Regions from separate parts of the Methylocella silvestris BL2 genome, predicted to be linked through region 1. Evidence: predicted binding sites of a transcription regulator. Region 1 holds the regulator's gene; each other region holds the start of a gene.
What was found. The regulator LexA, encoded in region 1, represses DNA repair genes until DNA is damaged. The targets are predictions, from matches to a motif close to TGTTCNNNNTGTGTTCNG.
Positions count from the first base shown of each region.

Region 2: MSIL_RS07330 (PA0069 family radical SAM protein) is a predicted target of LexA. The motif match lies at 5,141-5,158, and genes of this name have one in related genera.
Region 3: ssb (single-stranded DNA-binding protein) is a predicted target of LexA. The motif match lies at 2,819-2,836, and genes of this name have one in related genera.
Region 4: parE (DNA topoisomerase IV subunit B) is a predicted target of LexA. The motif match lies at 4,421-4,438, and genes of this name have one in related genera.

Region 1 is NC_011666.1:1,813,903-1,821,295, forward strand. It holds gene MSIL_RS20115 (hypothetical protein) at 1-187, opposite strand, end outside; gene MSIL_RS08540 (superoxide dismutase) at 490-1,089, shown strand; gene MSIL_RS08545 (HPF/RaiA family ribosome-associated protein) at 1,162-1,791, opposite strand; gene lexA (transcriptional repressor LexA) at 2,165-2,875, shown strand; gene MSIL_RS08555 (ComEC/Rec2 family competence protein) at 2,916-5,255, opposite strand; gene gltX (glutamate--tRNA ligase) at 5,496-6,917, shown strand; gene gltA (citrate synthase) at 7,326-7,393, shown strand, end outside.
Region 2 is NC_011666.1:1,548,067-1,555,459, reverse strand. It holds gene MSIL_RS07355 (MFS transporter) at 1-314, shown strand, start outside; gene MSIL_RS07350 (molybdenum cofactor biosynthesis protein MoaE) at 319-828, opposite strand; gene MSIL_RS07345 (MoaD/ThiS family protein) at 843-1,094, opposite strand; gene pgsA (CDP-diacylglycerol--glycerol-3-phosphate 3-phosphatidyltransferase) at 1,132-1,728, opposite strand; gene uvrC (excinuclease ABC subunit UvrC) at 1,808-3,847, opposite strand; gene MSIL_RS07330 (PA0069 family radical SAM protein) at 3,903-5,090, opposite strand; gene MSIL_RS07325 (hypothetical protein) at 5,904-6,230, shown strand; gene MSIL_RS07320 (hypothetical protein) at 6,425-7,111, shown strand; gene MSIL_RS07315 (hypothetical protein) at 7,196-7,393, shown strand, end outside.
Region 3 is NC_011666.1:2,414,100-2,421,492, reverse strand. It holds gene uvrA (excinuclease ABC subunit UvrA) at 1-1,230, opposite strand, end outside; gene MSIL_RS11405 (dicarboxylate/amino acid:cation symporter) at 1,442-2,770, shown strand; gene ssb (single-stranded DNA-binding protein) at 3,023-3,529, shown strand; gene gyrA (DNA gyrase subunit A) at 3,703-6,486, shown strand; gene MSIL_RS11390 (potassium channel family protein) at 6,749-7,393, shown strand, end outside.
Region 4 is NC_011666.1:464,366-471,758, forward strand. It holds gene MSIL_RS02145 (response regulator) at 98-469, shown strand; gene MSIL_RS02150 (PleD family two-component system response regulator) at 513-1,922, shown strand; gene parE (DNA topoisomerase IV subunit B) at 2,255-4,351, opposite strand; gene MSIL_RS02160 (glutamine synthetase beta-grasp domain-containing protein) at 4,560-5,603, opposite strand; gene glnA (type I glutamate--ammonia ligase) at 6,139-7,393, opposite strand, start outside.

The DNA of each region.
Region 1 (7,393 bases):
GAAGCCGCGACAGGCTGTGCAGAATTAACGCCAGCGCCATGGTGATCAGGCCGCCCGAGAGGGCCGACGCGCCGCCGATCACGCTGGCCCAGCCGCGCTCGACATTGATGATGCCGTAGCCGAAGGAAATCGAGGCCGCGCCGCAGACCGCAAGGAGGAGGCCGGCGGCGAAAATCAAATAGCTCATTTTTTTGTTCCAGGCGCCGCGTTCATTTCATTGGAGGCGCCGCGCTCAAACTTGGCTTTGCCCGCAAAACGCGGTCGAAATCGAGACTTGATCAGGGTAGCGGCAAAATATTAGCACGCAAACCTTGCGGCCTCGCCGGCAAAAGCGATCCTTTGTCCGTCTCGGGCGTTGCGCGGGCGCACGGCGATCCCGCCCGGCGGCGGCGAATGCGGTTGCTGCAAAGCTTTGAGCCGTCTAGTTAGATGCCATGCGGCCGACCGGACCGCCTCCCGCGACTGCATGCCTTTAATGAGGAGAAACCCATGTCGTTCACCCTGCCAGAACTTCCCTATGCCTATGAGGCGCTCCAGCCCTATATGTCCAAGGAGACGCTCGAATATCACCACGACAAGCATCATCAGGCTTATGTAACCAACGGCAACAATTTGCTCAAGGACAGCGGCCTCGAAGGCAAGTCGCTGGAGGATATCGTCAAGGAGTCGTTCGGCAAGAACGCCGGCCTCTTCAACAACGCGGCGCAGCACTACAATCATTTGCATTTCTGGAACTGGCTGAAGCCGAATGGCGGCGGCGCAATTCCGGGCGAGCTGGAAAAGGCCATCATCGATAGCCTCGGCTCGGTCGAAAAAGCCAAGGCCGATCTCATTCAGGCGGGCGTCACGCAATTCGGCTCCGGCTGGGCCTGGCTCGCCGTCAAGGATGGCAAGATCATCGTCAGCAAATCCGCCAACGGCGAGAACCCGCTGGTTCAGGGCGCGACGCCGATCCTCGGCGTCGACGTTTGGGAGCATTCCTATTACATCGACTATCGTAACCGTCGGCCGGACTATCTGAAGGCCTTCGTCGACAATCTCATCAATTGGGAATACGCCGCCGAGCTTTACGCCAAGGCGACCGCCTAAGCCGCGCTTGTTCGGTCAAAAGCGGGGCTGGCGCCGCGCCGCCAGCCCCGAATATGACGCAGCGCCCGCCATTCAGGCGTTGAGGGTTTCCGGCTCGGAATCCTTGGCGCTGCGGGGCTTGGCCGGCTTGCCCTTGACGGCGACGCGCTGATCCAAAACATAGATGGCGCTTGCCTGCGGCCCCATTGGCCCGTCTCCCGTCGCGCGCGTGACTTCGACAAGGACGCCGATTTCCAACGCGTCGAAATCGCCCCGCATCACGCAATTGCGCGCGAAATAAAGATCGGGGCCGCCGCGCACTTCGATGAAGCCATGGTCCTGCTCGCGAAACAGGCGCGCGACGACGCCGGTCTCCGGCGCGTTTTCGTGCCGGCGCACATTGTCCTTGGCGAGTTCCGAGAGTTGCTCCAGACGGCGCTCGGCGACGTCGAAGACGCGATTGACCAGCGCCGCCTGCTCCCCCTTCCGCTTGGCCTCGGCCTTGGCGACGATCATCGGCCGGCCAGGAACCTCGACTTCGACGCACAGGGAGAGCGGCGGTATCGTATTCTTCGTCGCGCCATGCGCGGCGCCCGCCACGACCCGGCAGCCCGTGATGCGCGAAAAGGCGCTCTCAAGACGCCGCGCGCGATCCTCGATGAGCTTTGCGAGCGCATCGGAATGCTGGATGTCGCGAAATACGATCTGCAGCGGTCGATCCATGCGTTTCTCCTCTTGATCGGACGACGCCGCATGGCGAACGAGCTTCGCCGAGCGGCGGCGAGAGTTAGTAACCTACGGCGAAGCTGAAAGTTCCGTCAATGAATTCGCGCAATCGCAAAGCGAAGCCGCGACGATAAATTTCGCCTGCGAACGTTATGCTGGGTTGCGGAACGCAGAGAGAACAGATATGGTCTGTTCACCGTTTGTGCGGGTGAGCGATTCAGGCGCTTTCTGTGGGCGTATCTTGTCTTTCGAGCAAGTTTTTCGGAGGCTAGATCCTATTGCAGCCCGCTCGTTTGCAGCCAAGCCCTTCTCGGGCGCGCCTTTGCGCCCCGCCATCCCGCTCGACGATCATGCGAGAAAGTGGACGCCGATGCTGACCAAGAAGCAAAGCGAGCTTCTGCGCTTCATTAACGAGCGCATGAAGGAAACCGGCGTGCCTCCTTCCTTCGATGAAATGAAGGACGCGCTCGACCTCCGGTCCAAGTCGGGCATTCACCGGCTGATCATCGCGCTTGAAGAGCGGGGCTTCATCCGGCGCTTGCCGAACCGGGCGCGCGCGCTCGAGGTCTTGCGCATGCCGGGCGCCTCGGCGGCCGACGCCGGCCGGGGGCGCAAATTCGAGCCGAGCGTGATCGAGGGACATCTTGGCCGCGTCCGCCCGATGCCGGCGGCGCGCGACGATGAGGATGGCGCGCGCGCCATGGTGGCGATCCCGGTGATGGGCCGGATCGCCGCCGGTACGCCGATCAGCGCGCTTCAGACCCGCAGCCATACGCTCAATCTGCCGCCGGAAATGCTGTCGCAAGGCGAGCATTATGCGCTCGAAGTTCGCGGCGATTCGATGATCGACGCCGGCATCTTTGACGCCGATACGGTGCTGATCCGCAAGCAGGACACCGCCGAGACAGGCGACATCGTCGTCGCGCTGATCGACGATGAGGAGGCGACCCTCAAGCGCCTGCGCCGCCGCGGCGCCTCGATCGCGCTCGAAGCCGCCAATCCGGCCTATGAAACGCGCATTTTCGGACCCGACCGCGTGCGAATCCAGGGCAAACTGGTCGGATTGATCCGACGCTATTGATGACGCCGGCGCTCCCCTGCAAGAGCGCCGGGTCCCGGCCTTATTCGATGGGAGATCCATCGTCGCCGTCGTCGGGCTGGCGCGAGGCCGCGCCCTCCTCCTGCGCCGGAACGGATGGATCGGCGTCGGCCAGCCTAAATTGCGGCGCGGGGGCGGCCGGAGCGCGGCCCCATGTGCGGCGCGGAGCGGGCGACCAGGGTCGATCTTCTTCGAGTGATCGCGCCGCGGCGCGCGTCAGTCCCGCCGGCGTCATCGCCAGTGTGACGGCGCCGGTCTTTTTCAACGCATCGCGGTCGAGAACAATCTGCGCCGCGCATCCTTTCGGAGCGAACAGCGGCGTGACGATAATGTCGGCGCGCAGGCAATCCTCGGCGAAAGCGGCGCGGTCGACGACAAGCGACAGGGTGCGGCCGTCGGCAAGACGTCCGACGCAGGCCGCCTTGTCGCATGCGCTTTTTCGAACCGCCGCGGCCGCCGGGCGCCCGTCCGCGTCGGCGCGCAGCCATTGTTCGGCGGCAAAGAGGTTCGGCCGCGCCGCGAGCACCGCCAATCGGCCGTCTTCGCCGCGATAGGCCGCCGCCTCGCCGCCGGGGGCGACAGCGACGTCGAATTTTGGCCCCGAGGCCGCGCCAAAGAGACCAATGGCGAGGAGCGGCAGGGCGATCGCGCGGAACAGGAGCGTGCGCCACAGAGTCATGCACAGGACGGCGAGCGTCAGGAAGGCGAGCGAGAATGGCGCGAAGGCGGGCAGATGGATGCTGGCGCCGGGCAGCTGACCGACCTGGCGCGCGGCCCACATCACGCCGTCGACGCCGAAGCCGAGATAGCGCCAGACCCAGGGATCGAGGCCGATTGGATAAAGCAGCGTCCCGAGCAGCGCCCCCGGCACGGCGAAGACTTCGATCACTGTCAGCGTCAAAGGATTGCCGATCAGCACATAGGGGCTGAGCTCGTGGAAATTATAGGCCATGAAGGAGGCCGTCGCGGCGGTGGCGCAAAAGGTCGCGAACAGAAGCCCGCCCGGACCCTGGCTGAGGCGCGCCCGGACCGAGGTCCAGAACAGCCGCGCGCCCTCGCCGGCGACGGGCTTCGAGCGCAGGATCGGCGCCTCCTCCCGCTCGGCGCTCGCGGCGGCCATGCGCCCCTCATACACCGCGACGAGGGCGGCGACGGCGGCAAAGGAGAGCTGGAAGCTCGCGCCCATGATCGCCTCGGGCTCGGCCAAAATGACGAATAGCGCGGCGAAGGCGAGGTTGCGCATGGTCAGCGCTTGGCGGTCGGCCAGCACCGCGCCGAGCATGATCAGCGTCATGATCAGGGCGCGCTCGGTGCCGACGCGCGAACCGGTGGAGACGTCGTAGATCACAGCGCCAAGCATGGCGAGCGCGGCCGACCATTTCTTGATCGGATAGCGCAGCGCCAGCGAAGGGCTGAGCGAGAGCGCCCGCCTGAAGCCAATGAAAAAGATCGCCGCGACCAGCGTCATCTGCACGCCGGAGATGGTGATGATGTGGAAGATGCCCGCCTCGCGGATCACCTCCTTGGCGTTTTCGGACAGAAGATCGCGCTTGCCGGTGACCATCGCAGCGGCGATCGCCCCCGCGTCGCCGCCGATGACGGCATCGATGCGGCGCAACAGAGCGTTGCGGCCGCGGTCTAACGCCATCGCAGCGCCGAGGGAAAAACCCGCCGGCTCCGGCGCGGCCAGGGTTTCGATCCGGCCAAGCGCGTTGCCGACGCCGCCTAACCGCGCAAACCAGGCGTCCCTGGCGAAATCATAGCCGCCGGGGAGACTCGCGCGCGAAGGCGGCAACAGGCGCGCCTTGAGTTTTATGTAGGTTCCCGCCTCGAACGGCGGCGCGCGGCGGACCGAAAGCCGCACGCGATAGGGCGTCGCCTCGGCCGCGAGCCCCTCGATCGCGCGCACGCGCAATACGAACCGCGCCCCGGAGCGGCGGAAATCCATCTGCTCCACAAAACCTTCGACGACGCCGATCGTCGTGCGCTGGATCACCGGCGCCGCGACCCGCGTCGATCGCCACGCGGCGGAAAACTCTCCCGCGAAAAAAGCGGCCGCAGCGCAAATCGCCAGAAAGGCGGCGCGCCGCTCCCGAGCGACAAAGGCCAGGCCCGAAAGGACGCCCGTCAGCGCGGCGAGAAGCCACATCGACGGCTCGCGGTCCGCGCTCAAATAGGAGACGACTCCGGCCCCGGCGGCGACCGGCAGCCAGAGGAACATGCGGCGCTGCGCGCATTCGGTCTCGAAGGCGGCGGCGAAAGCGAGCCGCAGCCGCGCCAAAGGGGCAAGCAGCGCCGGCGACACTCCGCCGGCCCGCCCCGCGCCGCCGTCCGCCAACGCCGTATCGAGCGGCCTCGCCAATCCGTTTGCCCCATCGCTCGGCCCGTCGCTTGACGGGGCCAGCCGAAATCGCCCGCGCGGGCGGCCGCTCCAAGGCCTATTCTTTCGCCCATTCTATGTTACACGAGCCGCCGACGGGCAAAAGGTCCGGCGCCGCTTCAGCCGGAATTATTGTCGCCGGAAAGGGCGGCGGCGGGCCGTCTTCTCGCGGAAAGAATGCAGGCGGCGGGGAGCCGCCTATCAGGAGTGGAAATCGAGCCTATGTCCGACGCGCCCGTCACCCGTTTCGCGCCCTCGCCGACCGGCTTTTTGCATATCGGCGGCGCGCGCACCGCACTGTTCAACTGGCTTTACGCGCGCCACGCCGGCGGCCGCATGCTGCTGCGCATCGAGGACACCGATCGCGAGCGCTCGACACAGGAGGCGATCGACGCGCTCATCGACGGGCTGAAATGGCTCGGGCTCGATTGGGACGGCGACGTCGTCTATCAGTTCCAGCGCGCCGCGCGCCATCGCGAGGTCGCCGAGAGCCTGATCGCTTCGGGCGGCGCCTATTATTGCTATACGACGCCGGAAGAGCTCGCCGCCATGCGCGAGGCCGCCCGCGCCGAAGGGCGGCCGCCCCGCTACGACGGACGCTGGCGCGATCGCCCGGCCTCCGACGTCCCGCCCGGCGTCAAGCCCGTGGTCCGGCTGCGGGCGCCGCTCGATGGCGAGACTTTGATCGACGACAAGGTGCAGGGCCGCGTCACCTTCGCCAATAAGGATCTCGACGATTTCGTGCTGCTGCGCTCGGACGGCGCGCCGACCTACATGCTCGCCGTCGTCGTCGACGACCACGACATGGGCGTGACGCAGATCATCCGCGGCGACGATCATCTGACCAACGCCGCGCGGCAGATGCAGATTTACGCCGCCCTTGGCTGGAGCGCGCCGGCCATGGCGCATATTCCGCTGATCCATGGCGCGGACGGCGCGAAGCTCTCGAAGCGGCATGGCGCCCTCGGGATCGACGCCTATCGCGCCATGGGCTTCCTGCCGCCCGCCCTGCGCAATTATCTCGTGCGGCTCGGATGGAGCCAGGGCGACCGCGAGTTCTTTACGACCGAAGAGATGATCGAGGCGTTCGATCTCGCCCATGTCGGCCGCTCGCCCGCCCGTTTCGACTTCGCCAAGCTCGAAAATATGAACGGCCATTATTTGCGCGCGACGCCGGACGCAGAGCTCGCCGCAAGCCTTGAAGAGACGCTTCCCTTTCTGCCCGGCGGAGCGGATCTGCAGCGCGCACTCGATGACGACAAAAGGGCGAAGCTGCTGGCCGCCATGCCCGGTCTGAAGGAGCGCGCAAAAACCCTGATCGAACTCCTCGACGGCGCGGCGTTCCTGTTCGCGACGCGGCCGCTACAGCTCGACGCCAAGGCGGCCGAAATTCTGGCGGCGGGCGGGCGCGCCCATATCGCCGGCGTGCTGCCCTTGTTCAGGGCGCTCGACGATTGGTCGGCGGCCTCGACCGAAGCCGCCGTGCGCGATTACGCCAGCGCGACGAAGCTGAAGCTTGGCCAAGTCGCCCAGCCATTACGCGCGGCTTTAACCGGGCGCTCGACCTCTCCCGGCATCTTCGACGTGCTCGCGGTGCTCGGCCGCGAGGAAAGCCTCGGCCGCCTCGAAGATCAGGCGGCGTGACCGGGCGCTCGTTGCTGGATTGGTTCTTGCTTTGGGCCACAACAATTGGCGACGAGAGGCGCGGACCGGACGCGTGGCGACTTTCTGGGCGAGACGCCCGAAAACAGGCTTCGACGACAAAGCCGGCGTCACAAAATGAAATCAGGTTGGAGACGCTGGACAGAGTCCGGCGGCGTTTAAAGCCCGGGGCGAGGCAATCGATGATGTCGCAAAAAGTTAAACGCCGTGCAGATGTGACGGGCCACTAATACTCTTCGGTGCGGCGCCGCGCCGGCGCTTGAACGCAAGCTTGGCATAGGATAGGAAACGACACGGCGTAAATTAGAGGTTGTTTAAGCCCGTCGCCAAAAAATCTGCTGAATGAAAGATTCGGCGAGGTTAGCACCCCTATTGCAGAAGGCAGCCTTCATGAGCGCGACCACTGGGTCTTTTAGCATTGATAGCACGACAGTCGAAATGCCGGTCAAGACTGGATC
Region 2 (7,393 bases), 270 kb from region 1:
TCGCCTGGGCGGGCGGCGCGTTTCGATCGCTCCCTCTGCTGGCCGCCGCCGCGCTGATTCTCGACATGGGCGTTGCCGCCAATCTCATTTTGAGCCAGCGCGCCTTGTTTGCGCTCGGCGATCAGGCGCGCGGGCGCCTCAACGGCCTGTTCATCGCCGCTTTCTTTCTCGGCGGCGCGGCGGGCTCGGCGCTCTCAAGCGTCGCATTCGCGCGCGGCGGCTGGCCGCTGGCGAGCGCGGCCGGCGGCGGCTTTGCGCTTCTCGCCTTCTGCTTCTGGCTTACGGATATTTTTACGCGGAAGCGCGAGACCTAAACCGCTAATCCCGCTCGGACCCCTCGGGCAGGCGCCATCTTGCGGTCGCGGAATCATCCTCGGCCTTGGCGGCGACCCAACCGCCATCGGGCCTGTCGCCGACGAGATGCTGCTTCTTCCAGAACGGCGCGGCGGTCTTCAGATAATCCATCAGGAATTCCGCGGCGGCGAAAGCGGCGCTGCGATGCCGGCTCAAAGTGATGACAAGGACGATCGGCTCGCCCGGCGCAATGCGCCCATAGCGGTGAATGACAAGCGCGCCCTGCAGCGGCCAACGCTCCAGCGCCTTTGCGACGACGCGGCCGATTTCGTCCTCAGCCATGCCCGGATAGTGTTCGATTTCGAGCGCTGCGAGCGCGCCGCCTTCGTCGCGGCAGAGGCCGGTGAAGGCGACGACAGCTCCGACATCGGTGCGCCCCTGCGTCAGCAGCGCCATTTCGCGGCCGACGTCGAAAGCGGCGGCCTCGACCCGGACAGTCGCCAGGACGTCCGGCTGGGCGACGCGAGGGTTCATCTTCGCATCCTGCTTCACCCGCCCGTCATCGGCGGGAAAAAAGCAATTTCGCGCGCGCCCGCGATTACGGAGTGAGGCCCGGCGTGGGTTCGGTCCAACGCGGCCCGAATCGACGATCCCTCAGTGAAAGCGTCGGCATAGCCTTCGCCGCGCTGGCTAAGCCACACCATCAGATCAGTGATGGTCGCGACGTCCGGCGGCGGCACGATCTCTTCCTCGGCGAGACCGATCGTCTCGCGCACCGCAGCGAAGTAGAGAGCTTTCATCGATCCGATCCCATTGGCGTCCCTTCGGCTTTCGCCTTCAATCCTCCGTCACATGCTTGATGCCGGCCTTGAGATAGTCCCAGCCGGTATAAAGCGTCAGCAGCGCGGCGAACCAGAACAGAACGAGGCCGATCTCGGTCGTTTGCGGCAGCACGACGTCGCCGGCCGGGCCGGCGACGAGGAAACCAAGCGCGACCAGCTGCAGCGTCGTCTTCCATTTGGCGATGCGACTCACCGGAATCGAGACTTTGACTTCGGCAAAAAATTCGCGAAGGCCGGAGACAAGGATCTCGCGGCAGAGAATCACCACGGCGGCGGCCAGCGAATAGCTGGCGATCGTGTGATCGGCGACGAGCATCATCAGGACCGCCGCGACGAGAAGCTTGTCGGCGATCGGGTCGAGCATGCGGCCAAGGGCGGACTGCTGCGACAATCTGCGCGCGAGATAGCCGTCGAAAAAATCGCTGATCGCCGCCGCGACGAAGACGCCGAGCGCGATCCAGCGCATGGCGTGGATTTCCGACCAGAACAGACAGCCGACGACGATCGGCACGGCGATGACCCGTCCATAGGTCAAAAGGTTCGGCACGCTCCAGGCATGCCCCGGACCTCTCGAAATCGTTGTGATCGCCATGGTGCGAGGGAACAACCTCTGAAACTTCACGTCAATAGCGCGGCGGCGGATCGGCGCCCGCCAATGCCGGTCGGCAAGCTTAGCCGCCGCCCTCGTGGAAATAGTTATAAACGAGCCGCGCCGTCGCCGCATTGACGCCCGCGACTTTTTCGAGATCGGATAAAGCGGCCTTTGAAATCGCCTTGGCGGTGCCGAAAGCGTGCAGCAGGGCGCGCTTGCGCGCCGGGCCGACGCCGGCGATCTCGTCGAGCGGACTGCGGGTAAATTCCTTCTTACGGCGGGCGCGATGCGTCCCAATCGCGAAACGATGCGCCTCGTCGCGCAGCCTCTGCACGAAATAGAGGGCGGGATCGCGCGGCGAGAGCCGGAACGGCGCCTTGCCTGCGACGAAAAAGCTTTCGCGGCCGGCGTTGCGGTCGACGCCCTTGGCGATCCCGGCCACGGCGACCCCGGTCACGGATAATTCATCGAGAATGGCGTTGGCGGCGTCGAATTGACCCTGGCCGCCGTCGATCAGGATCAAATCCGGCCGCTGCGGGAAAATGTCTTCATCGTCGTCTCGCGTCGAGGGCCCGTCCGCCGCCGCTTCGTCCTTGGCCAGCCTCAGAAAGCGACGCCGCAGAACTTCGCGCATCATACCGTAGTCATCGCCCGGCGTGAGATCCTCGCCCTTTATGTTGAAGGTGCGATAATGCGCCTTCATGAAGCCGGCAGGGCCGGCGACGACCATTGCTCCGACCGCATTCGTCCCCATGATATGGGAATTGTCGTAGATTTCGACCCTCCGAAGAGGGGCGGAGAGGCCGAGCGCCGCCGCCAGCGCCGCCAGCAGCTTCTCCTGCGAGGCGGTTTCCGACAGACGGCGGCTCATCGCCTCCCTTGCGTTCTGGCAGGCATGTTCGACGAGCTCATGCTTTTCCCCGCGCTGCGGCCGCGCGATTTCGATTCGATGTCCGGTGCGGAGGGAGAGAGCCTCGCTCAGCACGGCGCCGTTTTCGATCTCATGCGAGAGCAAAATCAGCCGCGGAGCGGGCTTGTCGGCGTAAAACTGCGCCAAAAACGCGTCGAGCACCTCGGCGGAGGCCAGGCTCTTGTCGGCGCGCGGAAAATAGGCGCGGTTGCCCCAGTTCTGGTAGGTGCGGAAAAAGAAGGCTTCGACGCAGAATTGCCCGGCTTCCTCGACGATCGCGAAGACGTCGGCCTCCTCGACGGTTTTTGGATTGACGCCCTGGGCGCCCTGGATGGCGGAGAGAGCGGCGATGCGGTCGCGCAGGCGCGCGGCGCGCTCGAACTCAAGCGCGTCCGAGGCGCTGGTCATTTCGGTCGCGAGAAGATCGCGCACGGCGCGGCTCTTGCCGGAGAGAAAGTCGCGCGCCTCGCCGACCAGCCGGCGATAGTCGTCAAGGTCGATCTCGCCGGTGCAGGGCGCCGAACAGCGCTTGATCTGGTGCAGCAGACAGGGCCGCGTGCGGTTTTCATAATAGCTGTCCGAGCAGGAGCGCAGGAGAAAGGCGCGCTCAAGCGCATTCATGGTGCGGTTGACCGCCCATACGCTGGCGAAAGGCCCGAAATAGTCGCCCTTTCGATTGCGCGCGCCGCGATGCTTCAGGATCTGCGGAGCCGCGTGGTCGCCTGTCAGAAGGATGTAAGGGAACGACTTGTCGTCGCGCATCAGCACGTTGAAGCGCGGCTTCATCTGCTTGATGTAATTCGTCTCGAGCAGCAGCGCTTCCGTCTCGGTGCTGGTCGAGATGAAGACCATCGAGGCGGTCAGCGCGATCATCCGCGCGATCCGGTTGTTGTGGCCGAGCGGGCGCATATAGCTGGCGATCCGCTTGCGCACGCTCTTCGCCTTGCCGACGTAGAGCACCTCTCCGTCGGCGGCGATCATGCGATAGACGCCGGGACCTTGCGGCGCCTGGCGCCAGAAGCTGCGGATGACGGCCGCGCCGCGCCGCACCGAGGCGGGGGCGGCGTCGTCCTCGGGAAGGTCGAGATCGGCGAAGTCCTGGATCTCCTCATCGCCATCCTCGACGGCGAAATCGAACTCCGGCGGCAGCGGGCTATCGGCGCCTGGCGGCGACTCCGGCTCGGGAGCGTCTTTGTCAGTTGGGACCATCCGCGCAGATTTATGCGTTACGGCCCCGCATGAAAAGGCTTGCGTCGCGCCGGCGTCAGAGAAGCTGCAGCTGCTCGCCCAGCCGCGCCGGACGCCGGAACAGATCGGCGCGCAGCGGCGTCCGGCTTTTGGCGAGGCCAAGCCTTGCCGCGGCGGCCTCGAAGCGGCGCCCGATCATCCAGGCGTAGGGGCCGGCGCCGGTCATCCGCTTGCCGAAGGTCGAATCATAGAGCTTGCCGCCCCGCGTCGAGCGCACCAGCGACAGAACATGCCTGAGCCGGTCCGGATAATGCACCATCAGCCATTGCGAAAAGAGATCGCGCAATTCGAGCGGCAGACGAAGCATGACATAGCCCGCTTCCCGCGCGCCCGCAGCCTTGGCCCGCTCCAGGATCGCTTCGATCTCGGCATCATTGATGGCCGGAATAATCGGCGCGGTCATCACTACGGTTGGAATGCCGGCGTCCGAGAGCCGCCGGATCGTGTCGAGCCGGCGTTCGGGAGAGCTCGCTCGCGGCTCCATCTTGCGCGCGAGGACGGGGTCGAGAGTCGTCACCGACAAAGCGACCTTGACGAGGCCCCTCTCGGCCATCGGCCCCAGAATGTCGATATCGCGCGCAACGAGAGCGGATTTCGTGACGATGCCGACGGGGTGATTGGTTCGCGACAAAACCTGAAGCACCTCGCGCATCACCAGCTCGGTGCGCTCAATCGGCTGATAGGGGTCGGTGTTGGTGCCGATCGCAATCGTCTTGGGCTGGTAGGACGGCGCGGCCAATTCGCGTTCGAGCAGTTCGGCCGCATTGGTCTTGGAAAAAAGCCGCGTTTCGAAATCGAGCCCCGGCGACAGACCGAGAAAAGCATGCGTCGGCCGGGCGAAACAATAGACGCAGCCATGTTCGCAGCCGCGATAGGGATTGATGGAACGGTCGAAGGAAATATCCGGCGACTCATTGCGCGTGATGATGGTCTTGGCGCGCTCCTTGATGACGGTCGTCCGCAGCGGCTCGAATTCGTCGAGAGCGGACCAGCCGTCGTGCTCCCGAAGCCGCTCTTCCAGCTCGAAGCGGCCGCTGGCGTTTGTCAGGGCGCCGCGTCCGCGCCGCGCCGGAAGGGGCGCCGCGAGCTCTAGTTCGCGAGGCGAGGATGTTGGTCTTGCCCTCGGCTTTACTCCGGCGAGACTTGAGACGGAAGAATTCAAGAGGCGCTTCGCATTGCGTTTCAATGTGTCGGCTTCGGCCATCGACGCCTTCTGACTCCGTCGCATATACGGATGCGGGAAAAGAATTTGTCAGGAACCTATAGGGAACAAATAGGGAGTCGTCAACGCGCCTGTGGATAAGTTGGCTGGTTTCACAGCTTCGGGCTGCGCTTCGAGCGAATGGGTCGGGCAGGGCCCAGTGGAACATAAACTATTAAAAATGAATTAACGTCCATTCATATATGATTTAAGCATAAAAGCGCGCTTTTATTGAAATCGAATGCAAGTCGATGTATTTTTGATAGTGCTTGTTTCATCGGCCAAATGGCGCAAGGTCGTGGAGAAATGAAAGGCCTCGCGGCGCTGCGAGCGAGTCATGTGCAAAATCGCACACGAATCGCCTGAATTTGCTCCCGATTTTACCGGAACCGTCTTGGAATCGGCAATCGATCGCTTAGCTTTAAAAGAAGCATAGCGAAAGCGACGCCGTAGTCCTTTATAGGGACGCTGATCCCGCAGGGGTTGAAGATGAACACTTGTTCATACGCAACAGAGAGCCGAGCCGCTTTTTTACAGAGGACGCGGCGTTCTCTTCTCTCGGTTGCGGCATGAATTCAGAAGAATTTGCTTTGGAAATTGGGGAATGTCTGTGATATGGGTTCGCGCCCGCGGTTTCCCCGTCGTGTCGCGCGCGTTTCACTAATATTCTTAACGGCTCATCCGACTAGCTCTGTTTTCGGCTATCGCGCCGTTGGCGCGCGTTGCGGCTTTTGCATCGCAAGTGGAATGGCTGGCTTAAGGATGAGGGCATAAGACGGGTTTGGAATTCGGGTCAATAAAGTGAAGAGAAAAGCCATGAACAAGATTGGAGCTGCTGTTTTATTCGGCCTTGTTGCTTGCGCCCTGCCGGCGGCCGCGGCGGAAGTCGCTGCGCGCGCCGCCTTGACCGAGACGGACGACGTCACCGGGGCAATTAACAAGGGCGCAGCGCAAGGCGGCGTCTCGGGCGGGGCGAGCACGTCCGCCGCTTCTGTTTCGTCCTATCAGCAAGCGTTCCGGAATTGGCGCGATTGCGTCGCCACGCATCAGGGCGGCGCCAATCCGCCGCCAATGTGCGAGCCGCTTCGCGCGGATCTGCGCCGGGCCATGAGCGAACGGTCGCGCAACGAGGCGGCCAGATAAGGCGTCAGATCTGCGACAGATCCGAACGTCCAAAAAACGTCCCGGCGTGAACGAGGCTTGACGCTTCGCACGCCGGAGACGCTTCCCTCTCGGCCTAGCGTGGAGCCGGAGCGTAAGTCGGCGCGACGGCCGCCGGTAGGCCCTATCCGGTCAAGGATCCGGCCATCGCCGCCGTCGCCTATAGCGGCTCCGTTTTGAAAATCTACGCATTCCTAATGATCGCACGCCTCGCTCCCGAACTGGGCGGTCGATACTGCGACAAAGGAAAGGCAGGCAATTCCAGCGCGTTATCTAGCGGGAACCTAGCCAGTCTGACCATTTCGCATCGGCTTTGCAGCCACGATCGCGGCGGATTATCCGGCTCAGGCGCAGCGCTATTACCAAGTCACCTGGGAGTTCCAGATGACTTGGATGTAGCGCCGCTCGCCGGCGCAGCTCATCCAGTTTTATTCATCGAGCTATGCGGCGATCAAGCGGCCGATCCGAAAGCTGTCATCGCCGGGCCGACGCTGTTCACGGAGGGTGAGAACGCGGACGGCTCCGTCGATCAGATGGCGCAGATGTGGTCAGCGCGCCTCGCGACTTATCTCGACGCCGTGTCAATGCACCCCTACGGGGGCCCGACCTTCCCGCCAGAAGGCGGCGGCTTTGTCGCCGCGCTGCGCGGGCAGATGGCCAAGGCGGCGGCGGCGAAGGGCGCGGCCATGCCCTTCGTCGGCACGGAGCACGGTTATGATTCGGCTCATTTCGGGCTGCTGCAACAAGCGCAGGCGAACATCCGGCAGACGCTGATTCTGATCGGCGAGGGGTTCAAGATCGACTTCGCTTTTTATGTGCATGATTTCTGGGATGTTTCCGCGGGCCACAGCAGCGCGCGATAGGGCCTCTATTACAATCTGAATCCGTCTGTTCCGTTCGGGACCAACAAGGTCGGGCCGAAGCCGGCCGCCCCCGCCTTTTCAGCCATGACCTATTTGCTCGACCGTGCGACGACGGCGGGGCCCGTCTCGGGCCTTGGGGGGACGCAGTTGGGCTATAAATTCACGCGCGGCGGCAAGACGATCGTCGCGCTGTGGGACCATAGCGGCAGCACGTCGGCGGCCATCGCGATCCCCTCCGGCCCCTATACGATATATGACTGGATGGGCAACGGCGCTGCCGCG
Region 3 (7,393 bases), 600 kb from region 1:
TTCCCGGATCTCTTGCGGCAGGGAATCGAAACGAGCGTCGAGGCGGAACTTGAAGTGCTTCGCCAGCGCCTCCAGCGTCTGCATGTAATAGGGCGAGCTCGAGCGCGCCCAGGGCGCGATGGCGCCCTTGCGCAGGGTGAGTTTCGGGTCGGGGACGATCAGCTCCGGATCGACCGTCTGCTCGAAGCCGAGGCCGCCGCAATGCGGACAGGCGCCGAACGGATTGTTGAAAGAGAACAGCCGCGGCTCGATCTCGGGGATGGTGAAGCCGGACACCGGGCAGGCGAATTTGGCCGAGAAGGTGACGCGCTTCGCCTCGCCCTTTTCGTCGCGCTCGTCGGCATATTCGGCGATGGCGATGCCGTCGGCGAGCTCCAGCGCCGTCTCGAAACTGTCGGCGAGGCGCGGCGTGATGTCGGGCCGCACGGCGATGCGGTCGACCACGACGTCGATGTCATGCTTGAATTTCTTGTCGAGCGTCGGCGCGTCGGCGATCTCGTAAAACTGCCCGTCGATCTTGAGGCGCTGAAAGCCGCGCTTCATGAATTCGGCGATTTCCTTGCGATATTCGCCTTTCCGCCCGCGCACCACCGGCGCCAGCAGATAAAGCCGCGTGCGCTCCGGCAAAGCGATGACGCGGTCGACCATCTGGCTGACCGTCTGGCTCTCGATCGGCAGGCCAGTCGCCGGCGAATAGGGAATGCCGACGCGCGCGAACAGGAGCCGCATATAGTCGTAGATCTCGGTGACGGTGCCGACGGTCGAGCGCGGATTCTTCGACGTCGTCTTCTGCTCGATCGAGATCGCCGGCGACAGCCCGTCGATCTGGTCGACGTCGGGCTTTTGCATCATCTCCAGAAACTGGCGCGCATAGGCCGACAGCGATTCGACATAGCGGCGCTGGCCTTCCGCATAGATGGTGTCGAAGGCGAGCGAGGATTTGCCCGAGCCCGAAAGGCCGGTGAAGACGACGAGCCGATCGCGCGGGATCGTCAGATCGACGTTTTTGAGATTGTGCTCGCGCGCGCCGCGCACGACGATCGACCGCCCGGCGGCCGCCGCGGGGGCGCTCGCCGGGGTTGCGGCTTGCGGCGGCGCAGCCGTCTTTTGCGCCGGCCTTTTGGGCTTCAGCGCCTTTTGTTCGAGCGATTCGGGCTCACGCGCCTGCGGCGCAGACTTGCGCGAGACCGACCCCGCCTTTTTGCCGGCGGACGGCTTCGATGACTTCATGGATTCCGGTCTGACTTTGAGCAAGCGCAAGCGCGGCCGAGAGGGCCGCCTCTCGCGCGGAAGCTTGCGCGGAAGGTCGCGCCCTCCTGCTAATTTAGCGGGCTTCGCGCATTTTGCCATTGCAATTTGGCCAAATCCTGAAAGCCTTGCAAAAGCGCGGCGCCCGCCGCGCCGCCAAAAGACTCAAGAAGAAGAAAAACGGGAGGACAGGATGGTCGCGGTATCGGCAGGCGCGGAGCCGAGCGCTCCGGCGAAACCGTTCTACAAGGTCCTCTATGTGCAGGTCCTGTTCGGCATCCTGGTCGGCGCCCTGTTTGGTTGGCTTTGGCCGGAATATGCGACCGCGCCCTGGGTGAAGGCGCTCGGCGACGGCTTCATCAAGCTGATCAAGATGCTGATCGCGCCGATCATTTTCTGCACCGTCGTCGCCGGCATCGCCCATGTCTCGGACGCCAAGAAGGTGGGCCGCGTCGCCGTCAAGGCGTTGATCTATTTCGAGATCGTCTCGACCTTCGCGCTCGGCTTCGGACTGCTCATGGGCAATGTCGTGCGGCCCGGGGCGGGATTTTCGGGCAGCCATGGCGACGCGGCCGCGGCGATCGCCTTCGAGAAGCAGGGGGAGGGACATTCGACGGTCGACTTCCTGCTCGGGATCATTCCCGACAGCGTCGTCGGCGCCTTCGCCAAGGGCGACGTGCTGCAGGTGCTGCTGTTCGCCATTCTGTTCGGCTTCGCGCTGATGGCCCTCGGCGACCGCGGCAAGGTCGTGCTGCATGTGATTGACGAGGCGGGGCACGCCATCTTCGGCGTCATCAATATTGTGATGAAGCTCGCGCCGCTCGGCGCCTTTGGCGCGATGGCCTTTACCGTCGGCAAATATGGGCCGCAATCGCTTGGAAACCTCGCCGGCCTGATCGCCACCTTCTACGCGACGTCAGCGCTGTTCATTTTCCTCATTCTTGGGACAATCGCCCGCATCGCCGGCTTCAACATCTTCAAATTCCTCAATTACATCAAATCCGAACTCCTCATCGTGCTCGGCACCAGCTCCTCGGAGAGCGCCTTGCCGGCCCTGATGGAAAAGCTCGAACGGCTCGGCTGCTCGCGGCCGGTCGTCGGCCTCGTCGTGCCGACCGGCTACTCCTTCAATCTCGACGGCACCAATATTTACATGACGCTGGCGACGCTGTTCATCGCCCAGGCGCTCAACGTCGATCTGACCTTCGGGCAGCAGATGACCATTCTCATCGTCGCCATGCTGACCTCGAAAGGGGCGAGCGGCGTCACCGGCGCGGGCTTCGTCACGCTGGCGGCGACCCTCGCCGTGGTCAATCCGGCGCTCGTGCCGGGCATGGCGATCGTGCTTGGAATCGACAAATTCATGAGCGAATGCCGCGCGCTGACCAATATCATCGGCAATGGCGTCGCGACCGTTGTGATCTCCTGGTCGGAAGGCGAGCTCGATCGCGAAAAACTCAACTTGGCGCTCGGCAAGAATATCGATGTGAGCGACATCAAGACAGGCGTCGCCACCCCTTGAGGCGCCGTGTTTCGACGCAATGGACTTGCGCCGCATCGGCGCGGATGTTAGAACATAAGTGGAACATCTGGGCGGTCGCCGACTTCGCGCCAAAGGCTGCGTCGCATTTTGCGTGGAAATCGTATTTTATGTGGACGGATGCGTGATCGAGGGCCGGTTGCGGGGCGTTTCCGCTAAGATCATGCGACAAGCGAAATCTTAAATCGAGCGGGAGGGGTCGAACGCGGCGCCCCGCTTTGCAGGAGCGTCAGCATGGCGGGCAGCGTCAACAAGGTCATTCTCATCGGCAATCTCGGCCGCGATCCCGAAACGCGGCGGATGAATTCCGGCGACGCCGTCGTGAGCTTCAGCCTCGCCACCACGGATTCCTGGCGCGATAAGGCGACGGGCGAGCGGAAAGACCGCACCGAATGGCATAACATCGTGATTTTCAATGAAAATCTCGGCAAGATCGCGGATCAATATTGCAAGAAAGGCTCGAAGGTTTACGTCGAGGGCCAGTTGCAGACGCGCGAATATACCGACAAGGACGGCAATCAGCGCAAGGTGACGGAAATTGTGCTGCAGCGTTTTCGCGGCGAGCTGACGCTGCTCGACAGCCGCGGCGGCCGCAGCGAGGCCGAGGGCGATCGCGGCTTTGAGGATTCCTCGTCGAGTTTCGGGCGCTCCTCGCCGATGGAGCGCGCCCCTGAACGCCGGCCGGCGGCAGCCGGGGCGAGCCGCGTCGCCGACATCATTGACGACGACATTCCGTTCTAGGCGGAGTTGACCGCAGGTTAATCTGCTGTTTTGATGACGTTTTCTTGAGCTTGCGCGGCGCGCTGGCGTTTTGTCGTCCGGTCGATTAGGTTCGGCCGGCGCAGGCCGCGCGGCGCTTCGCCCGCTGGCCCTGATCTGCTCCCTTAACTCGCTCATTTTCTGGATTGGCTGCTTTGGCCGACAACGACGACACAGGGCCGGGCGCGCCCGGCTCCGATATCCGCCCGGTTTCGATTTCCGACGAAATGCGGCGCAGCTACCTCGATTACGCGATGAGCGTCATCGTCAGCCGCGCGCTGCCCGACGTGCGCGACGGGCTGAAGCCGGTGCATCGGCGCATCCTGTTCTCGATGCACGAGCAAAACCACACGCCCGACCGGCCTTACGTCAAATGCGCGCGCATCGTCGGCGACGTGATGGGCAAATATCACCCGCACGGCGACAGCGCCATTTACGATGCGCTGGTGCGCATGGCGCAGGGTTTTTCGATGCGCCTGCCGCTGATCGACGGCCAGGGCAATTTCGGCTCGGTCGACGGCGATCCGCCGGCGGCGATGCGCTATACCGAATCGCGTCTCGCGCGTCCGGCCATGGCGCTGCTCGAGGATATCGACTCCGACACCGTCGATTTTCAGGACAATTACGACGGCAAGGAGCGCGAGCCGGTCGTTCTGCCGGCGCGCTTTCCCAATCTTCTCGTCAATGGCGCGGGCGGCATCGCCGTCGGCATGGCGACCAATATTCCGCCGCATAATCTTGGCGAGGTGATCGACGCGGTCATCGCCCTGATCGACAATCCGGAGCTCACCATCGAGGAGCTGATGGCCTATGTGCCCGGCCCCGACTTTCCGACGGGCGGCGCCATTCTCGGCCGCACCGGCATCCAGTCGGCCTATCTCACCGGACGCGGCTCGGTTCTGACGCGGGCCAAGGTCGAGGTCGAAACCTTGCGCAAGGAGCGCGAGGCGCTGATCGTCACCGAGATCCCTTATCAGATCAACAAATCGAGCCTCGTCGAGAAAATCGCCGATCTCGTGCGCGAAAAACGCGTCGAGGGGATCTCTGACCTTCGCGATGAATCCGATCGCGACGGCATGCGCATCGTGATCGAACTGAAGCGCGACGCCGTCGCCGAGGTCGTCCTCAACCAGCTCTGGCGCTATACGGCCCTGCAGTCGAGTTTCGCCTGCAATATGATCGCCTTGAACGGCGGCCGGCCGGAAATGCTGACGCTGAAGGATTTTCTGACGGCTTTCGTCGATTTCCGCGAGGAGGTCGTCACAAGGCGCACCAAATATCTGCTCGGCAAAGCGCGCGACGCCGCCCATCTTCAGGTCGGCCTCGCCATCGCCGTCGCCAATATCGACGAGGTGATCCGGCTGATCCGCAGCTCGGCCGACGCCGCCGCCGCGCGCGAAGCGCTGATGGCGCGCAGCTGGCCGGCGCATGACATGGCGCCGCTCGTTCTGCTGATCGCCGATCCGCGCCACATCCTGTCGGAGAACGGCGAATGCCGTCTCTCCGAGGCGCAGGCGCGGGCGATTCTCGAATTGCGGCTGCAAAGGCTAACTGCGCTCGGCCGCGAGGAAATCGCCGAAGCCCTGAACAAGCTCGCCGTCGAAATCGCCGACTATCTCGAAATCCTGCATTCGCGCGAGCGGCTTTTCTCCATCGTCAAGGAGGAGATGCTGGCGGTCAAGGCCGCCCATGCGACGCCGCGGCGAACCATCATCCTCGACAGCGCGACCGGCGTCGACGATGAGGATCTGATTCAGCGCGAGGACATGGTCGTCACCGTCTCGCACCATGGCTATGTCAAGCGCGTGCCGCTCGCGACCTACCGCGCGCAAAGGCGCGGCGGCAAGGGGCGATCGGCAATGCAGACCCGCGACGAGGATTTCGTCGCAAGGCTGTTCGTCGCCTCGACCCATGCGCCGGTGCTGTTCTTCTCCTCGGCGGGACAGGTCTATAAGGAGAAAGTCTGGCGGCTTCCGCTCGCCGCCCCGCAGGCGCGCGGCAAGGCGCTCGTCAACATGCTGCCGCTCGAACAGGGCGAGCGCATTACGACCATCATGCCGCTGCCGGAAGAGGAAGACGCCTGGGCGACGCTTGACGTGATGTTCGCGACGACGCGCGGCACCGTCCGGCGCAACAAGCTGTCCGATTTTGCGCAGGTCAATCGCGCCGGCAAGATCGCCATGCGGATCGACGAGGGCGAAGAGATCGTCGACGTCCAGATCTGCGGCGAGGACGCCGACGTCCTGCTGACCACCGCCAAAGGTCAGTGCATCCGCTTTCCCGTCACCGACGTCCGGGTGTTCAAGGGGCGCGATTCGATGGGCGTGCGCGGCATTTCGCTCAGTGAAGGAGACCGCGTCATTTCGCTGGCGATCTTGCGCCACACCGAGGCCGACAGCGGCGAGCGCATCGCCTATCTCAAAATGCGGCGCGCCGTCGCGGGCGAAGCCTCCGCCGAGGCGGGAGCCGAGAGCCCCGCCGACGCGCAAGGGGAGGACGGCGCCGAGGATGCGGGACCGCAGAGCCTCAGCCCCGACCGCTACGCCCGCATGTCGGCCGACGAACAGATCATCCTGACTCTGTCGAGCAATGGCTACGGCAAGCGCACGTCGTCTTATGAATATCGCATCACCGGACGTGGCGGCAAAGGCATCGTCGCCATGGTGGTCAATCCGCGCAACGGCCTTCTCGTCGCCTCGATGCCGGTCGAGGACGGCGACGAAATCATGCTGGTGACCAATGGCGGCCAACTGATCCGCTGCCCGGTCGAAGGCATTCGAGTCGCCGGCCGCGGAACGCAGGGCGTCATCGTGTTCAACACCGGCGCCGACGAGCAGGTCGTGTCGGTCGAGCGGATCACCGAGGAGGACGCGGCGCGGGGCGAGACGGAAGAAGGCGAGCCGTCTTCCGATCCCTCCACGGAGCCGGGAGAGGCCTAGCATCATGCCGAAAAGTTGCAGACTTTTCGGATGAACATGATGCGTTGAGACAAAAACATCATGCCGAAAAGTTGCAGACTTTTCGGATGAACATGACGCGTTGAAACAAAGACATCATGCCGAAAAGTTGCAGACTTTTCGGATGAACATGATGCGTTGAGACAAAAACATCATGCCGAGAAGTTGCAGACTTTTCGGATCGACATGATGCGTTGAACGACAGCGAGAGGCGGCGGTCAGTTTGGGCGGAGCAGAGCGACTCATGGCGATCAGAAGGCGCCGCGCGCGTCTGTCGCTGCCCAAAAGCCGCGACGAGATCCGCGATCCGCTGTTGTCGATCCTGACCCTTCTGCTGATTGCGCTGATTTTCATCGTGGTGCCGCTTCATGCGGCGGGCGCGATCTCGGCGGAGGGCTACGGATTCGTCGTCGTCCTGTTGCTGGCAAGCTGCGCGCTGACCCAATCACGGCGCTGGTCGGTGATCGTCGCGCTCCTCTTCGGCATTGGCGTCGCGGCCGCGGCGATCGTCCTCCGATCGAACTCGCCCTCTTTCGTCGATCTTTATCTCGACGCCGTCGCCACGCTAATCATTGACGCCGTGCTGATCGTCGTCGTCACGCAGGCGGTGTTTGCGCCGGGCAAGATCACCATTCACCGCATCAATGGCGCGGTGCTCTTGTATCTGACGATCGGCATGACCTTCGCCGGACTGTTTACGGTGGTCGCCCTTGCGTCGCCCGGCGCGATCTCAAACCTCGACGCAACCGAAATGCGCGGCCTTGCCAGCCGCGTGATCTATTTCAGCTTCACGACGCTGACATCGGTCGGCTATGGCGACATCGTCCCGGTGCATCCGGTTGCTCGCTCGCTCGCCAATCTTGAAGCGATTGTCGGCCAGCTATTTCCG
Region 4 (7,393 bases), 1.3 Mb from region 1:
CTTTCGTCAAGTTCTATCCGTTACCCCTTGCAGATCGGATCAGGTGGCGCTGAGGCATGGCGTTTGGCCGTCTCGCAAGGGCTCAACAGGGTCTTTCATGCAAAAAACCATCCTGATCGTAGAAGACAACGAACTGAATATGAAGCTGTTCAACGATCTTCTCGAGGCGCACGGCTACAAGACCGTGCAGACCCGCAGCGGGCTCGAGGCGGTCGGACTGACGCGCGAGCACATGCCGGATCTGATCCTGATGGATATCCAGCTTCCGGAGGTCTCGGGGCTCGAAGTCACGCAATGGCTCAAGCAGGATGAGGCGCTGCGCCACATTCCCGTGATCGCAATCACCGCCTTCGCGATGAAGGGCGACGAGGAAAAGATCCGCCAGGGCGGCTGCGAGGCCTATCTGTCGAAGCCGATCTCGATCGTCAAATTTCTCGAGACGGTGCGCAGCTATCTGAACGAACGCTGATCCGCGCCGCCGGAGGGCGGCCGCATGACGGGAAGGAGGCCTTATGACTGCTCGCGTTCTGGTCGTTGACGACAACCTTCCGAACGTCAAGCTGCTCGAAGCGCGGCTGTCGGCGGAATATTACGAGGTCGTCACCGCGAGCAACGGCGCCGACGCCCTCGCAATCTGCGCCCGCGGCGAATGCGATATCGTCCTGCTCGACGTGATGATGCCGGGCATGAATGGGTTCGAGGTTTGCCGGCGGCTGAAGGCCGACACCCTCACCGCTCATATTCCCGTCGTGATGGTGACGGCGCTCGACCAGACGTCGGACAGGCTGATGGGGCTCGAGGCGGGCGCCGATGATTTTCTGACAAAGCCGATCGACGACGTCGCGCTGATCGCCCGCGTGCGCTCGCTCGCGCGGCTGCGGCTGTCGCTCGACGAATTGCGCACGCGGGCGATGCGCGCCGCCAAAATGGGAATCAGCAAATCGCTTGATTCAGCCGCTGTCGAAACCGGTCTTGGCGGGCGCGTTCTGGTCGTCGACGACCGCCGCTCGTCGGTCGAGACGATTTATGGCGCGCTGAAGGGCTTGCATGAGGTCGAGCTCGAGCCCGACGCATTGGAGGCTCTGGTGGAGGGCGCCGCGGGCGGATATGATCTTTTGATCGTCAGCCTCAGCCTTGAGGCCTATGACGGATTGCGGCTATGCAGCCAGATCCGCTCCATCGAGGCGACGCGGGAGCTGCCCATTCTGGCGATCGCTGAGCCCGAGGACCGCGCCAGGACGCTGCGTTGCCTCGACCTTGGCGTCAATGACTATCTCCTGCGGCCAATCGAGCGCCACGAACTGGTCGCGCGCGTGCGAACGCAGCTGCGGCGCAAGCGCTACGCCGACAATCTGCGCGAGAAGGTGGAGGCCTCGCTTGAAATGGCGGTGATCGACGCCTTGACGGGCCTGCACAACCGCCGGTTCTTCGACGGCGTGTTTCCCTCGCTGATGGAGGAGGCCAAGCGCAAGGCGCGCCCGCTTTCGGTGATGATGTTCGACATCGACCATTTCAAGAGCGTCAACGACGCGCATGGCCATGAAGCCGGCGACCGGCTGCTGCAGGGGCTCGCCGGACGCGTCAAGGGCCTCGTGCGCGGTTCCGACATGTTCTGCCGGCTGAGCGGCGATGAATTTGTTATTCTGATGCCCGACACCCGGGTCGACATCGGCGCCAAGGTGGCCGAGCGCGTGCGGGCCGGCGTCGCGGGCGCCGCTTTCCCGATTGGCAAGGCGCATTCCCTGTCGACGACGATCTCAATCGGCCTTGCGGAAAGCGCCCATGCCGGACCGGATCTGCTGCGGGAAGCCGACAGGGCGCTCTACCGCTCGAAGGAGGCCGGCCGCAATCGCGTCTTCGTCGAGGCGAAGACCGAGCCGCCCGGCAAATTTCCCGGATTCAGGGTCGTGCGGACGGGGTGAAGCGGACGGCTTCGCGCGCGTTAACGAAACAGCGATTTCGCGGCCAACAAGTGATTGCATTTAGCCGCCGCCGCGCGCTAACGTCATTGCGCCGAGCCCGAAAGGGCGTGGCGCGGAAGGGGTCCTTCAAGAAATATCCGCCGCGCCCTGCGCCATCGAAGCGCATTTGGCGACTTGACTGGAAGTTACCCTACGGAGTGCTCAGGTCCGCCGCATCTCCTGGGTCCGTAGGGTCGGCCGGCGCGCAAGTAGTTGGAGTGGCCTCCTCGAAACGCTACTTGCCGCCGGCCACCTTCAGGCCTCGCCCATGTGCGAGTTGGTTGCGCTGAAATTCAGACGACGACGAGGTCGGCGGCATTAGCGAAAGCCGCGCGCTCCTGAATGAAGGCGAAGCGCGCCTCCGGCTTGTTGCCCATCAACCGTTCGACGGAATCCGACGTGCCTTCCCGGTCTTCCGGCAGCACGACGACGCGCAGCAGATTGCGCTTTCCCGGATCCATCGTCGTCTCTTTCAGCTGCGCGGGAAGCATTTCGCCCAAGCCCTTGAATCGGCTGATTTCAATCTTGCCGCGGCCGGTGAGAACGCGCGCGATCAACTCGTCGCGATGCGCGTCGTCGCGGGCATAGACTTGCCGGGCGCCCTGCGTCAGCCGGTACAGCGGCGGAACGGCAAGATAAAGATGGCCGCCTTCGATGAGCTTGGGGGTCTGCCGGTAGAAAAAGGTGATCAGGAGAGAGGCGATATGCGCGCCGTCGACGTCGGCGTCGGTCATGATGATGATTTTTTCGTAGCGCAGTTCGTCTTCGCGGTAATGCGCGCCGACGCCGCAGCCGAGCGCGAGCATGAGATCGCTTAATTGCTGATTGGCGGCGAGCTTGTCGCGCGTGGCGCTGGCCACATTCAGAATTTTGCCCCGCAGGGGCAAGATCGCCTGGCTTGCGCGGTTGCGCCCCTGCTTCGCCGAACCGCCTGCGGAATCGCCCTCTACGATAAAGAGTTCAGAGCCTTGCGCTGCCGTGTTCGAGCAGTCTGCGAGCTTGCCGGGCAGGCGCAATTTGCGGCTGGCGGTCTTGCGCGCAACGTCTTTTTCAGCCCGCCGGCGCAGCCGATCCTCGGCGCGCTCCACCGCCCAGTCGAGCAATTTCAAAGCATGCGAGGGCGCAGCCGCTAGCCAATGATCGAAGGCGTCGCGCACCGTTTGGTCGACAATGCGCGAGGCCTCGGCCGACATCAGCCGGCTTTTGTTCTGGCCCTGGAATTCCGGCTCCCGGATGAAGATTGAGACGAGGGCGGCGCAGGAGCCCATGACGTCGTCGGCGCTGATCGCCGCCGCGCGGCGCGACTGGCCGATCCGTTCGGCATGGTCCTTCAGGCCGCGGAGCAGGGCGGCGCGCAGGCCCGCCTCATGCGCGCCGCCGTCGGGCGTCGGGATTGTGTTGCAATAGGAGTGGACGAAGCCATCGTCCATGGCGAGCCACGCCAGCGCCCATTCGAGCGAGCCGTGACCGCCGGGCTTTTCGATCTTGCCGGCGAAGATCGGCTCGATGACCCGCTCCTTGCCCTCGATGTCGACGGCGAGAAAATCCTTGAGGCCGCCGGGGAAATGGAAAACCGCCTCGCGCGGCGTCGATGAGCCGGGCTCAATGCGCTCCGGCGCGCAGCGCCAGCGGATTTCGACCCCGCCGAACAGATAGGCCTTGGCGCGGGCCATTTTGACGAGCCGGGCGGGTTTGAATTGCGCGCCTTTGCCGAAAATCTGTGGGTCGGGCGTAAAGCGCACCCGCGTGCCGCGCCGGTTCGGCGCCTTGCCGACTTCCTCCAGCCGGCCGAGCGGCTTTCCGCGCGCAAAACTCTGGCGATAGAGCGTCTGGCCGCGGGCGACCTCGACCTCGAGGCTTTCGGACAGCGCATTGACCACGGAGACGCCGACGCCATGCAGGCCGCCCGAGGTCTGATAGGCGCCGGAATCGAACTTGCCGCCCGCATGCAGGGTCGTCATGATGACTTCGAGCGCGGATTTCTTGGGAAACTTCGGATGCGGATCGACCGGAATGCCGCGGCCATTGTCGGTCACGGATAAAAAGCCGGCGGCGTCATAGGAAACGTCGATAAAACTGGCGTGACCGGCGACGGCTTCATCCATGGCGTTGTCGAGCACCTCCGCGAAGAGATGATGCAGCGCCGCCTCGTCTGTGCCGCCAATATACATGCCAGGCCGGCGCCGGACCGGTTCGAGTCCTTCAAGCACCTCGATCGAGGCGGCGGTGTAACCGGCCTCTCCGGGCGTTCCGAGCCGCGCCGGCTCCTGCGCCGCGCTTTTTATGTCGGCGCCCTTTGCGGCGCTGCTTCTCGCGCTTTTGCCGGCCTCGGGGCGCGCCGCGGCGGGCTTGCGCGCCGCAGCTCCAAAAAGATCACCATGATTGGCCATTGAACGCCACACACTCCGAAACGGCTCTCCAGAACTGCCATGACCCTTATGCCATGGCGATCGGAGGAAAGGAACAGAACAGAAACAAATAAAAGGGGATAGATTGACGCGCGGTAAATGCGGCGGTCGATCTTCGCGCCGAAGGCCATGCAAAAGAAAAGGGGCGGCCCTAAGGCCGCCCCGCATTCGTTCGTCCGATCTTGCGCCCTTACGCGCTGGCCGCCTTCAACTGCGCGACAGTCGGCACGGATTCGATCGTCTTCAGGATGACCGAAGCGATCTGGTAGGGGTCCCCCTGAGAATTGGGGCGACGATCCTCAAGATAGCCTTTGTAGCCGTTCTTGACGAAACTGTGCGGCATGCGGATCGAAGCGCCGCGGTCGGCAAGTCCATAGCTGAACTTGTCGATCGACTGGGTTTCATGCAGTCCAGTCAGGCGCATATGGTTGTCGGGGCCATAAACGGCGATATGTTCCGCCTTCGCCGCGTCGAAGGCCGCCATCAGGGCCTCGAAATACTCCTTGCCGCCCGTTTCCCGCAGGAAGGTCGTCGAGAAGTTGGCGTGCATGCCGGAGCCGTTCCAGTCGGTGTCGCCGAGCGGCTTGCAATGATATTCGACGTCGATTGCATATTTTTCGCAGAGGCGCTGCAGGATGTAGCGGGCGACCCACATTTCGTCAGCGGCTTTCTTGGAGCCTTTGCCGAAAATCTGGAATTCCCACTGGCCCTTCGCGACTTCGGCGTTGATACCTTCGTGATTGATGCCGGCGTCGAGACAGATATCGAGGTGCTCCTCGACAATCTGGCGAGCGATGTCGCCGACGTTCCTGTAGCCGACGCCCGTGTAATAGGGGCCCTGCGGCGCGGGATAGCCGCTTTCCGGGAAGCCGAGCGGGCGTCCGTTCTTATAGAAGAAATATTCCTGCTCAAATCCAAACCACGCGCCCGGATCGTCGAGAATGGTGGCGCGGGCGTTGGTGACGTGCGGGGTGACGCCATCCGGCATCATCACTTCGCACATGACAAGGACGCCATTCTTGCGCGTCGAGTCGAAATAGACGGAAACCGGCTTTAGGACGCAGTCGGAGCTTCTTCCTTCGGCCTGCTTGGTCGAGCTGCCGTCAAAACCCCAATTCGGAAGCTGATCCAAAGTCGGGAAATTATCATATTCCTTGATGAGCGTTTTACCGCGAAGATTCGGGACGGGCTTGTACCCGTCGAGCCAGAGGTACTCGAGCTTATATTTGGCCATGTTTCCTCTAGCCTCCTTTCGTTGTTGACGCAGTAGCGCCGCGGTGGAGTTGAACGCTACTTGCGTAAGCAGTTTTCACAGCTGCAAGGGCGCGGGCACACCGGTCTCTCGCATCATCCATGCCAAAATAGGCGGATTCGCCACTCTCTTTTGCGTTACCGATGCAGCGCCATAAACTCTTGTAAATTCAATGCGATAGAAGAAAGGCGAGACCCTGTCCGAGCGCCGTGCCCAAGCTTTCGCGGACGCCGCCAAAATGCGTGGCTGCTGTCGAGCTTTGGCGTGCGCCTTGCTCTCCAGTCGGCGCCCGCGTTTTAGGCAGATGGGACTCAAAACGAGCAGTCGGATGTCCATAATAGCGCGCCCCAGTTGAGCCCTTGGGCGTCGCGCAACCGCGCTCTTCCGATCTTGGGGCAGTACAAATTACAAACGGCGGGAGACTCGGGGCGAATACAGCCCGTCGTCTCCCGCCGAATGTAGAAACAACTTAAGCTCGAGCGTAGCCTGAGAGGATATTGCTTCCGGCCGAAATTCCTCAGTAGGAATAATACATATCGAATTCAACCGGATGCGGCGTCATTTCGAAGCGCATCACATCGGCCATCTTGAGCTCGATATAACTGTCGATGAAATCGTCGTCGTAGACGCCGCCGGCTTTCAGGAAGGCGCGGTCCTTGTCGAGATTTGCGAGCGCTTCGCGCAGCGAGCCGCAAACGGTCGGGATCTTCTTCAATTCGCGCGGCGGAAGATCGTAAAGATCCTTGTCCATCGCCGGGCCGGGATCGATCTTGTTGATGATGCCGTCAAGGCCGGCCATCAGCATGGCGGAGAAGGCGAGATAAGGATTGGCCATCGGGTCGGGGAAGCGGACCTCCACGCGCTTGGCTTTCGGGTTGGAAGCGGTCGGGATGCGGCAGGACGCCGAGCGGTTGCGCGCGGAATAGGCAAGCAGGACCGGCGCTTCGTAGCCGGGCACCAGGCGCTTGTAGGAATTGGTCGAGGGATTGGTGAAGGCGTTCAGGGCGCGGGCGTGCCGGATGATGCCGCCGATGTAATAGAGGCATTCCTGGCTGAGGTCGGCGTATTTGTCTCCGGCGAACAAGGGCTTGCCGCCCTTCCAGATCGACTGATGCACATGCATGCCTGAGCCGTTGTCGCCAAAAACCGGCTTCGGCATGAAGGTCGCCGTCTTGCCGTAGCTCTGCGCGACCTGATGGATGCAATATTTATAGACCTGAAGGTGGTCGGCCATCGTGGTGAGCGGGCCGAACTTCAGGCCGAGTTCGTGCTGGGCGGAGGCGACTTCGTGGTGATGCTTCTCGACCTTGGCGCCCATCGCGGCCATCGCCGCGAGCATTTCGCCGCGCATGTCCTGCGCGGAATCTTGCGGCGGCACCGGGAAATAGCCGCCCTTGGTGCGGATGCGGTGGCCGAGGTTGCCGCCCTCATAGGGCGTGTCGGAGTTCGACGGCAGCTCGGCGGAATCGAGCACGAAGCCCGTATTATAAGGATCGGCGCGGTAGCGCACGTCGTCGAAGACGAAGAATTCGGCCTCCGGGCCGACGAAAACAGAGTCGCCGATGCCCGATGAAACGAGGAAGGCTTCGGCCTTCTTGGCTATGCCGCGTGGATCGCGGCTGTAGGGCTCGTTGCTGTTCGGCTCCAGAATGTCGCAGACGATAACCATCGTCGGCGCCGCGAAGAAGGGATCCATCACGGCGGTCGAGGGATCCGGCATCAGCAGCATGTCGGATTCATTGATCGCCTTCCAGCCGGCGATCGACGAGCCG